One region of the Variovorax pasteuri genome, then DNA from elsewhere that is predicted to be linked to it. Evidence: predicted binding sites of a transcription regulator. Region 1 holds the regulator's gene; the other holds the start of a gene.
What was found. The regulator NrdR, encoded in region 1, represses ribonucleotide reductase genes. The targets are predictions, from matches to a motif close to CACNANATNTNGTG.

Region 2: the regulator NrdR is predicted to act here: its motif matches at 5,468-5,481, upstream of ACSFBM_RS21585 (ribonucleoside-diphosphate reductase subunit alpha).

The regions. Positions count from the first base shown of each region.
Region 1 is NZ_JBPJZS010000001.1:1,265,223-1,272,691, forward strand. It holds gene ACSFBM_RS05970 (pilus assembly protein) at 1-2,661, shown strand, start outside; gene ACSFBM_RS05975 (type IV pilin protein) at 2,658-3,083, shown strand; gene ACSFBM_RS05980 (GspH/FimT family pseudopilin) at 3,071-3,664, shown strand; gene nrdR (transcriptional regulator NrdR) at 3,672-4,115, opposite strand; gene glyA (serine hydroxymethyltransferase) at 4,137-5,381, opposite strand; ZMP/ZTP riboswitch at 5,423-5,547, opposite strand; gene ACSFBM_RS05995 (lytic transglycosylase domain-containing protein) at 5,580-6,416, opposite strand; gene ACSFBM_RS06000 (DUF748 domain-containing protein) at 7,013-7,469, shown strand, end outside.
Region 2 is NZ_JBPJZS010000006.1:66,777-74,245, reverse strand. It holds gene ACSFBM_RS21600 (carbohydrate kinase family protein) at 1-138, shown strand, start outside; gene ACSFBM_RS21595 (histone H1-like DNA-binding protein) at 252-806, opposite strand; gene ACSFBM_RS21590 (ribonucleotide-diphosphate reductase subunit beta) at 1,004-2,245, opposite strand; gene ACSFBM_RS21585 (ribonucleoside-diphosphate reductase subunit alpha) at 2,470-5,385, opposite strand; gene ampD (1,6-anhydro-N-acetylmuramyl-L-alanine amidase AmpD) at 5,735-6,349, opposite strand; gene ACSFBM_RS21575 (sigma-54-dependent transcriptional regulator) at 6,336-7,469, opposite strand, start outside.

The DNA.
Region 1 (7,469 bases):
GCCTTCGACAAGGTGGCCAACACGCAGGCGGAGTGGGATGCCGTCACCGGTGTCTTCAAGACGGGACCGGGCCCGGCGAAAGGCGTCGTCGATGCGATCCATCGCGTCGGCCGCGGCGGTGTCTACGGCCAGCCCGACGCCGTTCGCACGCTGTTCGACGAGTCACTGCGCTACCTGCAGGGCATCGGTCTTGGCCGTGGCGTGGCGGACCCGGTGGCGGTCGGTTGCCAGAAGAACCACGTGGTCGTCATCGGGCATGCGCCACAGCACGACGACCGGCCCGACGACGGTGGCTGGAAACGCCTGGTGGGCGCATTCGCGGAGGACGAGGCGCTGTCCTCGGCGCGTCCGTCCGGCATCGTGGGGCTCGCCTACCGGGCCAACACCCAGACGATTCGTGACGACCACCCGGACGTGCGCGCACGCACCTTCGTCATCGACACGGGGCAGCGCGTCAGCGGGCTCTCGCTGGCAGCAAAGTACGGCGGCTTCGTCGACACCAACGGCGATGGCAACCCTTTGCGGACCTCCGACGGGCTGGGCCGCCCGGATGTGAAAAGCAATGCCGAGTGGTCGGAAGGCCTGGGTGGAGACGGCCAGCCACAACCCAGGACGTACTTTCTTGCCGGTGAGCCTTTGCAGATGGCGACGGCGATGCGACGGGCCTTGGCACGGGCCGCGCAGCCTGACGCGGACGGCATGGGCGCCGGCGCGATCTCGTCGTCAGGCCTTTCGAAGGAGGGCTCCAGTCTCTTTGTGTCCCAGTCCGCGGGACAGCGCGGGGCGGGCACCCTGCTGTCGTTTCCATTGACTTACGACGCCGTCACAGGTGCCGTGCGCCGTCGCGATCTTCCCGATTGGGACGCCGGCGCCTTGCTGAGCGGCAGCCCGGCGGCCAGACCGGCCGTGCCGGCGCGCGATCCGGCGAGCCGGCGGATCTTCACCTTGTCTGCGGCCGGCGCAGGCATGCCGTTCGAATGGCGCGCGCTCGACGGGGTGTCGAGGGGCCACCTGAGCGCAACGTCCCATGCCGATCCGGCTGCATCTGATGACTTGGGCCCCGATCGGCTGGCCTATCTGCGAGGCGACCGGCGCCGTGAGGCGTCTGTTGCCGGCGGCGTCTTTCGCGTGCGCGATTCCGTCATGGGGCGCGTGGCTCACTCGGTTCCTTTCTTCGCGGAAGGCCGTGGTGGCCGTGTTCCGGCGGTGTACGTCGGCGCCAGCGACGGCATGCTCCATGCGTTCTCGGCCCGCACCGGCGAGGAGCTTTTCGCCTATGCGCCGCGCGCGCTCTTGCCCCGGTTGGCGGCCTACACCTCGCCGGACCATGTGCCTCGGAGCCTCGTCGACGGCTCTGCGACGGTGGCCGATGTGCAGCAGGCCGACGGCGCCTGGCGAAGCGTGCTGGTCTCGGGCATGGGCGGCGGTGCCACCGGTGTGCTTGCGCTCGACGTGAGCAACCCGGCCCATTTTTCCTCGAGCCATGTGATGTGGGAGTTCGGCGCCGCGGACGACGCCGACATGGGGCACCAGACACAGGCGCCACGCATCCTGAAGTTCCGCACCACCGCGGCGACGCGCACCGAGCCGGCCAGGCACCGATGGTTTGCCGTGGTGCCGTCCGGCTTCAACAACGCCAACCCGGAAAAACGCGCCGCCCTGTTCCTGTTGTCGCTCGACAAGCCCGCGAACGCGCCGTGGGTGCTGGACGTGAACTACCACAAGATCGTGTTGCCGGCGCCTACGGACGCCACCGTGGTGAATGCCCTGGGCGCACCGGGCGACTACGCGGGCGCCGACGGTGTCACGCGTTTCCTGTACGCGGGCGACACGCAGGGCAATCTGTGGAAGTTCGCCTTCACCGCCAATGCGCCGTGGCGCGCGGGCAATGCGTTGCCGTTCAAGGAGCAGCCGCTGATGGTCGCGTGGGGCGAGGGCGCCAGGCGCCAGCCGATCACCGTGGCGCCGAAGGTCGGCATCGGGCCGTCCGGTGGAGCGATCGTGCTGTTCGGCACCGGCAAGTTCGTGAGTCCGGAAGACCTGGGCCGCTCGAGCCGTGGCGTGCAGACGGTCTATGGCGTGTACGACAACGGCGAGGCCATCGGGCTGCGCGCCGCGCGCACGCAGCTTCAGCCGCGGCGCGCGATGGCGGCCGGCGGATCGGCTCCCTTCTCCATCGTCGGCGACGCGTTCGCATACGGCGCCTTCGACAGCAAGACTTCTGCCCGGCGCGGCTGGTATCTCGACCTGCCCGAGTCCCGAGACAAGGGCGAGCGCGTGGTCGCCGAGCCCGTCTTGAGCGACGGCCTGCTGTTCTTCAACACGCTCATTCCCCCCGCCACGGCATGCGGCGGTGGCGGCGGACGCAGCTGCGCGGTGAATGCCCTGACCGGCCTGTCCAAGGGCGGCACCTGCGTGCCCTCGGACGCCGGCATTCCCGGCACACCGCAGGTGGTGCAGTTGGGGGAGAGCGTCTACAGCGCCGCCGACGTGTTCGGGCGCCGTACGCACACCCGCCGCCTGGCCGTCATCCAGGCGGGCGGGCGTGGCGGCAAGAGCGGTTTCTCGACGGCTCAGCCCGTAGCGGGCGGCACGGTCTCGCAGGTGGCAGGGCGCCTGAACTGGCGCCAGGTTGTCGATGCCCGGGAGGCGAGGCGATGAACGCGGCTGCGCATCGCGCGCGTGGATTCACGTTGATCGAAGTGATGATGGTCGTTGCGATCACCGTCATCTTGGCGGCCATTTCGTACCCTTCGTACATGGACGTCGTGCGCCAAGGGTGGCGCAGCGAGGCACGCGCCGCCCTGATGCAGCAGATGCAGCACCAGGAGCGCCACTACACGCAGGCCGGCCGCTATCGGCACTACACGGGGGATTCGGGCGATTCGAGCGGCGGCGGTGCGGCGGGCAAGTACATCATCGAGAGCGGCAACTGCGAGGGACTCGGCAGCATCGACAGTTGCATCCGGCTGACTGCGAGCCTGAAGCCCGCGTATGCCGATCCGCAGGTTGGCGCACTCTGGATCGACAGCACGGGCGCCAAGGGCTGCAACGGCACGCAGCGCACGAGGTGCTGGCAGTGAACGCCGGGGCATGCAGGGCGGGGCCCGCGGGCGGATTCGCGCTGCTGGAACTGATGGTGGTCGTGGCCATCGTGGCGGTGCTCGCCGGCATCGGCATGCCGAGCTTTCGCCAACTGCTGCTCAACCAGCGCCTGGCCGGAGCGGCGCAGGCTTTCAATGCCGCCTTGAGCCTTGCGCGCATGGAAGCCATCCAGCGTTCCCGCAGTGTGCGGGTGACCGCGCTCGCGGGCAGTGACTGGTCCGGGGGCTGGGTCGTGACAACGGGTGCGCGCGGGGCCACCGGCCCCGATTCACCCACGACGCTGCGCCGCTTCGACGGGTTACCGGACGGTGTCAGCGTGGATGCATCGCTCGGCGACGGATTTGCGCAGGGCGTGCGCTACGACAGCAACGGATTCTCGCGCCAGGCCAACCGTGCGGGCTTCGGTGCGGGATGTCTCACGCTGAAGGCCGACACGGGCCGCAGGGCGTCAATCGTGGTGTCGGCATCGGGGCGGGCCCGGGTCTGCAATCCGGACCAGCAGGGAGACTGCGGCACCGGGGTCTGCGGCAAGGCCGCCAAAAAAGAGGAGCGCGGCTGAGTGAGCGTCAGATGTCGCGCAGCAATTGCCTGAATTCGTCCACGTCCTCGAAGCTGCGGTACACCGAGGCAAAGCGCACATAGGCGACCTTGTCGAGCTTCTTGAGCTCGCGCATCACGAGTTCGCCGACCTTCGTCGACTCGATTTCGCGCAGGCCGCTGGCCAGCAGCTTCTGCTCGATGCGCAGCAGGGCGTTGTCGATCTGCTCGATGCTCACCGGCCGCTTGCGCAGCGCCAGCATCATCGAGGCGCGCACCTTGGCCGAGTCGAAATCGGCACGGCTGCCGTCCTTCTTCACGACCACGGGGAAATTGACGTCGGGCCGCTCGTAGGTGGTGAAGCGCTTGTCGCAGGCGCCGCACTGGCGGCGCCTGCGAACGAAGTCGGCATCTTCCGAAACGCGGGTTTCGACAACCTGCGTCTCAAGATGACCGCAAAAAGGGCATTTCATGCGGTCAGGTCTTCGGGTCGATCAGCGGTAGACAGGGAAGCGGCTCGTCAGCGCGTGCACCTTGGCGCGCACTGCGTCGATGTTCGCCGCATCGCGCGGGTTCTCGAGCACGTCGGCGATCAGGTTGGCGGTGGCGCGGGTCTCTTCGTCCTTGAAGCCGCGCGTGGTCATGGCGGGGGTGCCGATGCGCACGCCGCTGGTGACCATCGGCTTTTCGGGGTCGTTGGGGATCGCGTTCTTGTTGATCGTCATGTGGGCGCTGCCCAGCACTGCTTCGGCTTCCTTGCCGGTGATGCCCTTGGCGCGAAGGTCGACCAGCATCACGTGGCTTTCGGTGCGTCCGCTCACGATGCGCAGGCCGCGCTGGGTGAGGGTGTCGGCCACGATCTGCGCGTTCTTGACCACCTGTTGCTGGTAGGCCTTGAACTCGGGCGCCATCGCCTCTTTGAACGCGACGGCCTTGGCGGCGATCACGTGCATCAGCGGGCCGCCTTGCAGGCCCGGGAAGATGGCACTGTTGATGGCCTTCTCGTGCTGCGACTTCATCAAGATGATGCCGCCGCGCGGGCCGCGCAGGCTCTTGTGGGTGGTGGAGGTGACGATGTCGGCGTGCGGCACCGGGTTGGGGTACACGCCCGCGGCCACGAGGCCGGCGTAATGGGCGATGTCGACCATGAAGATCGCGCCCACATCCTTGGCCACCTTGGCGAAGCGTTCGAAATCGATGCGCAGCGAGTAGGCCGAAGCACCCGCGATGATCAGCTTGGGCATGTGTTCATGCGCCTTGCGTTCCATCGCGTCGTAGTCGATGGCTTCGTTGGCGTCCAGGCCATAGCTCACGACGTTGAACCACTTGCCGCTCATGTTCAGCGGCATGCCGTGGGTCAGATGGCCGCCTTCGGCCAGGCTCATGCCCATGATGGTGTCGCCAGGCTTCAGGAAGGCGAGCATCACGGCTTCGTTAGCCGAGGCGCCGCAATGCGGCTGCACGTTGGCGGCGTCGGCGCCGAAGAGCTGCTTGACGCGGTCGATGGCCAGCTGCTCCGCCACGTCGACGTGCTCGCAACCGCCGTAGTAGCGCTTGCCCGGGTAGCCTTCGGCGTACTTGTTGGTGAGCTGCGAGCCCTGGGCGGCCATGACGGCCGGCGAGGCGTAGTTCTCGCTGGCGATCAGCTCGATGTGATGTTCCTGGCGCGCGTTTTCGGCTTGAATTGCGGCCCAGATTTCGGGATCGGTCTGTTCGACCAGGATATTGCGTTGGTACATGGCAGTCCTTTGAAGACGAGGTCCTTGTTCTTCAACCAAACAAGGGCTGCCCAGGCGAACGGCTGAACGCCCGATGTGGTCAGGCGGCACGCTTCCCAGTGGTATTCCACGTCAGCGCGGGGCACCTTGGCGGGTGCTGCGCCTATCGCCAGTCGCGTACCCGCCGAGTGTAGCGCACCACACCCGGCAAGATGAATGTCAGGAGACGGAAGACAGCAGGGCCACCTTGGCCGGCTCGGCTTCTTCAGGCTTGGCCGGTGCCACCACCGGAAGCGGCTGGGCACGCACGCCCGGCGGCGTGACCGTGGTCGACGGCGCGCGACCGTTGGCCACCTGCAGCAGGCGCTCGTGCTCGGCCATGACCTTGCCGGCGTAGCCGCCGTCGTCCTCCAGGTTGGCCGCGCCCACGTAGTAGCGCAGGCCGCCTTCGAGCGAACCGGCGCGGGCGATGCATTCCTGCAGCACCTTGACGCCCACGCGCATGTTGGTCACGGGGTCGAAGGCGGTGAGCGTGCCGCCCGCGCTTTCGTACTTGTCGCCGTGCACGCGGGTCATGACCTGCATCAGGCCCTGTGCGCCGACCTGGCTCTGGGCGAACGGGTTGAAGCTGGACTCGACGGCCATGATCGCGAGGATCAGCGTCGGGTCGATCTTCGTGCGCTTGCCGATGCCGTAGGCCTCGGCCACCAGCACGCTCAGCGGCTCGGCGGCCACGCGGTACTTCTTGCTCAGCCAGTAAGCCACGGCGGCCTGCTGCTTGGGCAGGTCGCTGGGGCTCGCGGCCGTGGTCCGCTCGATGGCGGTCGGCTCCAGGTCGGTGGCTTCCGGTGCCGGCTTGCGCGATTGCAGCCAGCCCATCAGTTGCTCCTCGCCGGTCTTGCGCAGGTCGGGCCGCGCCACGAGGGCGAGGGCCGCGAACACGATGGCCAGACCGACCAGTGCAAACCCGTTGTGGGTGATCTCAAAAAAGCCGTCTGCCACATCGGACACGAAGGTCCTTAGCCCGCGGGCTGTGGCATCAAACGCCTTGTTCATCGCTCTTCCTTTCTGTGCGGCACCCGAAACGCAACGCCGGTGAAGGCGAGGGATGAAGGCAGCGGCGCTTGGATTGGTACGAATCAGGCTCCGCGCATGGAGTGAAGGGGGTTGGGAGCGCGGTGGCCTGATCAAGCCGGTTGGGATTCGGCAGCGGATTCAGGGGGCTCTGCCGCATCGGGCGGTCAGAGCAGGGCGGATTCTAGCGTGGCTAAATACCCGGTCAAGCATAAGGAATTGAATTTTTATGCTAATGAGTGCTTAAAAAAGTGACGGTTTCGGAGCGTTTCTGCTTAGGGGAAATCCCTTTGTAAAACGCGTTTGCAATCCAAGGGAGCGCCGCCTAATCTGAACGGGCCTGAGGTTTCAGGCGTTTTTCCGAGGTCCCGCAGCCCGAGGTGCAAGTCGAAGGCTCAGCGTCCGAGGAACCACGGTGGCAATCTCTTGCTGCCAGCACGGTGGGAACCATCGACTTCCTGTCGCGCGAATCGATGGCATGGGTCTTGTGCCCGCCATCAAGCCCGACGACAAGACAGCAAGTCGAGTCGCCGGGCTTTCTTGTTTCTGGGTGCACCTCTTTGCGGCACACTCCCGCGATGGATGCAGCTTCGATCAAACAAAACAAATGGGTGCGGCGTGGGATCGTCGCTTTGCTGGTTCTGCTGGCGTTCTGGGTCGTTGCCTGGCTGGCCGTGCCCCCCATCGCCAAGAGCCAGATCCAGAAGATCGCGAGCGAGAAACTCGGCCGGCAGGTCACCGTCGGCAAGATCGATTTCAAGCCCTGGACGCTCGAGCTCACGCTGAACGACCTGCGCATCGCGACCGCAGACGGCAGCAAGCCGCAGGTGGCCGTCGCCCGCATCTACGCCGACGCCGAACTGCAGTCCATCTTCCGTTTCGCTCCGGTGATCGACACGGTCACCGTCGACGCGCCGGCCATCCTGCTCACGCACCTGGCCGACGGCAAGTACGACATCGACGACATCCTGGCCAAGCTCTCGGCCGGCCCGCCGTCCGACCCGAATGCCAAGCCCGCGCGCTTCGCCATCTACA
Region 2 (7,469 bases), on a different contig from region 1:
GGCGCGCTGCTGTTCGGTCTGGAAAAGGGCTGGTCGCTGGCGCAGTGCGCGGCGTTGGGCAACAAGGTCGGCGCGATCAAGATCGCGCAACGTGGCCCGCAGAACTACGAGATCGACCGCAAGGCCCTGGGCCTCTGAGCGTCTTCTTCCCGCGCCGGCTCGCCGGCTTGTGCTCGTTCATCGAGCGCTCATGAAAAAAGCCCGACACCGTGAGGTGCCGGGCTTTGCGCCTTCAAGGCTGCTGAGAAAACTCAGGGCTTGCTGGCCGTGGGGAACGGCCAGGCTGCCTGAGGGTTCAGCGTCGTTTGCGCCGCAGGAGCGGGCGCTACGGCAGCTGCCTTGGCAGGCGCTGCTGCCTTGGGAGCCTTCTTTGCAGCAGGCTTCTTGGCAGCAGCGGCAGGCTTGGCGGCAGCGGGCTTTTTCGCGGCTTTCTTGGCCGCAGCCTTTTTCGCAGGCGCCTTCTTGGCAGCAGCTTTCTTCGCCGGCGCCTTCTTGGCGGCGGCCTTCTTCGCCGGAGCCTTCTTGGCAGCGGCCTTCTTGGCCGGTGCTGCCTTCTTGGCGGCTACCTTCTTCGCAGGTGCCTTCTTGGCGGCGGCCTTCTTGGCCGGTGCTGCCTTCTTGGCGGCTACCTTCTTTGCCGGCGCTGCCTTCTTGGCGGCTACCTTCTTGGCAGCGACCTTCTTTGCCGGTGCTGCCTTCTTGGCGGCTACCTTCTTGGCCGGAGCCTTCTTAGCAGCCACGACCTTCTTTGCCGGAGCCTTCTTTGCAGCGACCTTCTTGGCCGGCGCTTTCTTTGCAGTTGCCATTTCTATTTCTCCTTGATCAAGTTGAAAAAAATCAACCTATTGAAGCACTCCACGCACGTTGGGTAGCGTGAAGTGATTCATGGCGTTGGAATCTGAGCTCCAGCACCATGAACACCTGAGCCCTCATCCATGCCGCGCTCTTTGGCGCAGTCGGTGGCAAGGGCAATTCTTGAATTCACTAATTCTTGTCGAAAGATTCAATCCCACGAGAGCGCGCCGCCCGATTGGTACTCGATCACGCGCGTCTCGAAAAAGTTGCGTTCCTTCTTCAGGTCAATCATTTCGCTCATCCAGGGGAACGGGTTTTCCTCGTTCGGGAAGAGCGTTTCGAGGCCGATCTGCTGTGCACGCCGATTGGCGATGTAGCGCAGGTAGCCCTTGAACATGGAGGCGTTCATGCCGAGAACGCCACGCGGCATCGTGTCTTCGGCGTATTTGTACTCGAGTTCGACGGCCTTCATGAAGAGGTCCTTGATCTCGGCCTTGAACTCCGGGGTCCAGAGGCCGGGGTTCTCGAGCTTGAGCTGGTTGATCAGGTCGATGCCGAAGTTGCAGTGCATCGACTCGTCGCGCAGGATGTACTGGTACTGCTCGGCGGCGCCGGTCATCTTGTTCTGGCGGCCCAGCGCCAGGATCTGCGTGAAGCCGACGTAGAAGAACAGGCCTTCCATCAAGCAGGCGAACACGATGAGCGACTTGAGCAGCGTCTGGTCGGTTTCGTGCGTGCCGGTCTTGAAGTGCGGGTCGCTGATGGCGTCGATGAACGGGAGCAGGAACTGGTCCTTCTCGCGGATCGACTGCACTTCGTTGTAGGCGTTGAAGATCTCGCTCTCGTCCAGGCCGAGCGACTCGACGATGTACTGGTACGCGTGCGTGTGGATCGCTTCCTCGAACGCCTGGCGCAGCAGGAACTGGCGGCATTCGGGGGCCGTGATGTGGCGGTAGGTGCCCAGCACGATGTTGTTCGCGGCCAGCGAGTCGGCGGTCACGAAGAAGCCGAGGTTGCGCTTGACGATGCGGCGTTCGTCTTCGGTCAGGCCGTTCGGGTCTTTCCACAACGCGATGTCGCGCGTCATGTTCACTTCCTGCGGCATCCAGTGGTTGGCGCAGGTGGCGAGGTATTTTTCCCAGGCCCACTTGTACTTGAACGGCACCAGCTGGTTGACGTCGGTCTGGCCGTTGATGATGCGCTTGTCGGAAGCCTTGACGCGTTGGGCGACGGCGGGTGTTGCTGCGGCTGCGGGAGCAACCGAACGCAGCGGCGCGGCGCCGTCATCGAACGTGCCGACGGTGCGAAGAGCAGGTTGTGCAATCGACGAAGTCGGAGCATCCAACGAACGACCTGCGGGCGAACCGACGGTCGATGCGTTGTGGTGCTGCAATCCTTGTTGCATATCCTTTGATAAGGAGGGCTTGACTTCTTCGTCCCAGGTCAACATAGAAAAATCCAATGCTCAAATTATCGGAGTAACGATGTGAGTTGCAAAGTGCTCGTTCACATCGCACGCCATTTATGTGGTTGTTATGTTGCTCGCATGCATCGCGCGATGTCAGTCAATGCCGTCATTGAGTGAACGTCGAGTGTCTTTCGCATGCACCTCGCTGAATCGCTGAAGCGCCGCGCGCGCATTTCGAATGCATCGCGCGGCGCTTCACTTGCACATCACTGGCAGGCTTCGCAGGTCGGATCGTCCACACCGCAGAACGCGATGTCGGTGGCGGGCATCGCGCTCATCCGTGCCTTCGCGGCAGCCGCGGCGGCTTCGAGTGCGCTCATGCCCGAGGGTGCGTCGTTGCCCGACGACACCGCGTTGAGACGGCCCGATTGCACCGTCGATTTTTCAGCGTGCGTCGCGCTCTGCGTGCGCAGGTAGTACGTGGTCTTCAGGCCGCGCAGCCATGCGAGCTTGTACGTGTCGTCGAGCTTCTTGCCCGATGCGCCGGCCATGTAGATGTTCAGCGACTGCGCCTGGTCGATCCACTTCTGGCGACGCGAGGCGGCTTCGACCAGCCAGGTGGTTTCCACTTCGAACGCGGTGGCGTAGAGCGCCTTCACGTCTTGCGGCACGCGGTCGATCGGACGCAGCGAGCCGTCGAAGTGCTTCAGGTCCATGACCATCACGTCGTCCCACAGGCCCAGGCGCTTCAGGTCGCGCACCAGGTAGTGGTTGATCACCGTGAACTCGCCCGACAGGTTCGACTTGACCGACAGGTTGCCGAAGCAGGGTTCGATCGAGGCGTCCACGCCGATGATGTTCGAGATGGTCGCCGTCGGTGCGATGGCCACGCAGTTGGAGTTGCGCATGCCCTGCGCCTTGATCTTCTGGCGCAGCGCGTCCCAGTCCAGCGTGGACGAGCGGTCGACCTCGACGTAGCCGCCGCGCGCCTTCTCGAGCAGGTCGAGCGTGTCGATCGGCAGGATGCCCTTGTCCCACAGCGAGCCCTTGTAGCTCGAGTACTTGCCGCGTTCGCGCGCCAGGTCGGCCGATGCCGAGTACGCGTGGTAGCAGATGGCTTCCATCGACTCGTCGGCGAACTGCACGGCTTCCTGCGAAGCGTACGGAATGCGCAGCTCGTACAGCGCGTCCTGGAAGCCCATCAGGCCCAGGCCGACCGGACGGTGGCGCAGGTTCGAGTCGCGCGCCTTCTTCACGGCGTAGTAGTTGATGTCGATCACGTTGTCGAGCATGCGCATCGCTGTGGAGATCGTCTTCTTCAGCTTTTCCTGGTCGACCTTGCCGTCCTTCAGATGCTGCAGCAGGTTCACCGAACCCAGGTTGCACACGGCGGTTTCGGTGTCGCTGGTGTTCAGCGTGATCTCGGTGCACAGGTTCGACGAATGAACCACGCCGGCGTGCTGCTGCGGCGAGCGCACGTTGCAGGCGTCCTTGAACGTGATCCAGGGGTGGCCGGTCTCGAACAGCATCGTGAGCATCTTGCGCCACAGGTCCGAAGCCTGGATGGTGCGCGCGGGCTTGATCTCGCCGCGGGCAGCCTTCTCTTCGTAGGCGACGTACGCCTTTTCGAAGTCGGCGCCGAACAGGTCATGCAGGTCGGGCACGTTGGAGGGCGAGAACAGCGTCCAGGTGCCCTTTTCCATCACGCGGCGCATGAACAGGTCGGGGATCCAGTTGGCGGTGTTCATGTCGTGCGTGCGGCGGCGGTCGTCGCCGGTGTTCTTGCGCAGCTCCAGGAACTCCTCGATGTCGAGGTGCCAGGTTTCCAGGTACGTGCAGACGGCGCCCTTGCGCTTGCCGCCCTGGTTCACGGCCACGGCCGTGTCGTTCACCACCTTCAGGAACGGCACCACGCCCTGCGATTCGCCGTTGGTGCCCTTGATGTGGCTGCCCAGCGCGCGCACGCGGGTCCAGTCGTTGCCCAGGCCGCCCGCGAACTTCGAGAGCAGCGCGTTTTCCTTGATCGACTCGTAGATGCCGTCCAGGTCGTCGGGCACGGTGGTCAGGTAGCAGCTGGAGAGCTGCGAGCGCAGCGTGCCGGCGTTGAACAGGGTGGGCGTGCTCGACATGAAGTCGAACGACGACAGCACTTCGTAGAACTCGATGGCGCGCGCTTCGCGGTCGATCTCGTTCAGCGACAGGCCCATGGCCACGCGCATGAAGAAGGCTTGCGGCAGCTCGATGCGCGACTTGCGCACGTGCAGGAAGTAGCGGTCGTACAGCGTCTGCAGGCCGAGGTAGTCGAACTGGTTGTCGCGCTCGGCCTTCAGGGCGGCGCCCAGGCGGGGCAGGTCGTACTGCAGCAGCTTTTCGTCGAGCAGCTCGTTGTCCACGCCCTTCTTGATGAACTGCGGAAAGTAGTCGGCGTAGGCGGTGGCGCGGTCGACCGGCATCACTTCGCGGCCGATGATCTCCTTGAAGATCGTGTGCAGCAGCAGGCGCGCGGTGGCGAAGGTGTAGTCGGGGTCCTTCTCGATCAGCGTGCGGGCCGCCAGGATGGAAGCCTTGTAGACCTCGTCGAGCGGCACGCCGTCGTACAGGTTGCGCATCGTCTCGGCGACGATCGGCGCGGCGGTGATGCTGTCGCCCAGGTTTTCGCAGGCGGATTCGATCAGGCCCTTGAGCTGGTTCAGGTCGAGCTCGACGCGCTCGCCGTTGTCCAGCACGTGAAGCGCCTGCTGGGCCGGCATTTCATGCTCGCCCTGCTTGGAACGCTCCTGCGTGCGGCGTTCGCGGTACAGCACGTAGGCACGCGCGATTTCGTGGTGGCCGCCGCGCATCAGGCCGAGCTCGACCTGGTCCTGCACGTCCTCGATATGGAAGGTGCCGCCGCCCGGACGCGAACGCACCATGGCGCGAATGACGGCCTGGGTGAGCGTGTCGACCGTTTCGCGCACGCTGGCCGAAGCCGCGCCCTGGGTGCCGTGCACGGCCAGGAAGGCTTTCATCATCGCGATGGCGATCTTGTTCGGCTCGAAGGGCACGACCGCGCCGTTGCGGCGAATGATCTGGTAGTGGGCGAGGTTCTGGCCGGTGTGCGAGCCCGCGGTGTCGCGTTGCTGCTGTGGCGGCGTCGAGGGAACGGCGCGCGGGGTCGATTGGGGGTTCAGGGCTGTTTGCATTCGCTTCCTCTCGGTTGGCAATTCTTGTTGGTCGGCGATGCCTGGGTCGGCGTCGCGCCGGTGTGGATGACCGGACGGAGGACACTATATCTGGGGTGTCGGCACCCTACAAGCCACTACAGGTAGTGTTTTCCTTCGGATACACGCGCGGCCCGATTTTCATTCGGCAAGCGACAACGCCAGCGATGCCGCGTGGATACTGGCCTATGGTGTCCCAACCCGCATGGCGCTTGGCTTGCAGGCCGATTTGGGCTTGCAGCCCGCATGGTTGCTGGGTGCGGCAGTTGCAATCTGCGCGTCGATGCGCGTCAGGCTCAGCGCATCGCGTCGCGTCGCGCGATTGGAAAAATTAGCGCTGCACCACCTGCGCCGGAAACATCTGTGGATTCCAGCCGAGTTGTTTGCGCAACAGCCGCCAGTCGAAGCCGGCGCCCGGGTCGTGTTTGCGCCCCGGCGCGATGTGCTCGTGACCGGCGATGTACGCGATGGCGTAGTGCTGCGCGATGGCGGCGCACAGGCTCGCGAGCGTTTCGTATTGCGGCTCGTCGAACGGCTGGCCTTCCAGGCCTTCGAGCTCGATGCCGATGGAGTCGTCGTTGCAGTTGCCGCGCCCGCGCCACGACGACACGCCGGCATGCCAGGCGCGGTCGTCGCAGCTTACGAACTGCCAGAGCTCGCCGTTGCGCCGCACGAAGAAATGCGAGGACACCGCGAGCCCGCGGATCGACTGGAAGTAGGGGTGCGCGTCCCAGTCGAGCCGGTTGGTGAAGAGCTGCTGCACCGCGTCGCCGCCGTACTCGCCGGGCGGCAGGCTGATCGAGTGCAGCACGACGAGGTCGGTCTGCGCACCGGTGGGGCGGGGCCCGAAGTTGGGCGAGCGCAGCGCCTTCGCGAAGCGGTACCAGCCGGCTTGCCAGAGGCCGTCGTCGGCGGGGGCCTGCGCAGGGGTGTCAGTCGTCGGCATGGCTGCTCGCGCCATCGTCGCCGTTGGGTGTGGTGATGCCCAGCCGCGCGATGCGGTAGCGGATCTGCCGCAGGCTCATGCCCAGCCGCGCGGCGGCCGCGGTGCGGTTGAAGCCGCTCTCGTGCAGCGCGCGCACGAGGATCTCGCGTTCCTGCTGGTCGAGGTAGGCCTGCAGGTCGGAGGGCAGCGGCGGCGGCGCGGCCTTGGGCGATGCGGCCGGTGCGGCGGAAGCCGCGGGGGCGACCGGCGAGGGCGCGTCGAAAGCCGGCAGCAACGGCGCCGGCGCGGACGCCGCGGCCTCGGCGGCGGCCGTGAAGCCGCCCATCAGGTCCAGGTGCAGTTCGTCGCCGTCGTTCAGAGCCACTGCGCGGTGCAGCAGGTTCTCGAGTTCGCGCACGTTGCCGTCCAGCGGATGCAGCGACAGCCGGCGCAGCAGGTCGTGCGACAGGTGCGGCACGGGCAAGCCGCCGTCCTGCGCGATGCGCGAGAGCAGCGCGGCGCACAGCGCGGGCAGGTCTTCGCGGCGCTCGCGCAGCGCGGGCACCGCGATCTCGATCACGTTGAGGCGATAGAACAGGTCTTGCCGGAACCGCCCGGCCTGCACCTCGGCGTGCAGGTCCTTGTGGGTGGCGCTCACGATGCGCACGTCAACCGCGTCTTCCTGCGTCGAGCCGATCGAGCGCACGCTGCGCTCCTGGATCGCGCGCAGCAGCTTCGATTGCATGGCCAGCGGCAGGTCGCCGATTTCGTCGAGAAACAGCGTGCCGCCGCGCGCGGCCTGGAAGTAGCCGTCGCGGTCCTGCGACGAGCCGGTGTACGAGCCCTTGCGCGCGCCGAAGAATTCGGCCTCGAGCAGGTTCTCCGGAATGGCGCCGCAGTTCACCGCCACGAACGGGCCTTCGCTGCGCTGGCTGCAGGCATGCACCGCGCGCGCCACCAGTTCCTTGCCGGTGCCCGATTCGCCGCGCACCAGCACCGGCGCCATGCCGCGCGCCACTTTCGCGATGCGCGACTTGACGAGGCGCATGGGTTCCGAATCGCCCACGAGGCGCTCGAGCGCGGCGATGCCGGTGCCCGAGGCCATCACCGGCGCATCGAGGGTGCCGGCGGGCGCCGCCTG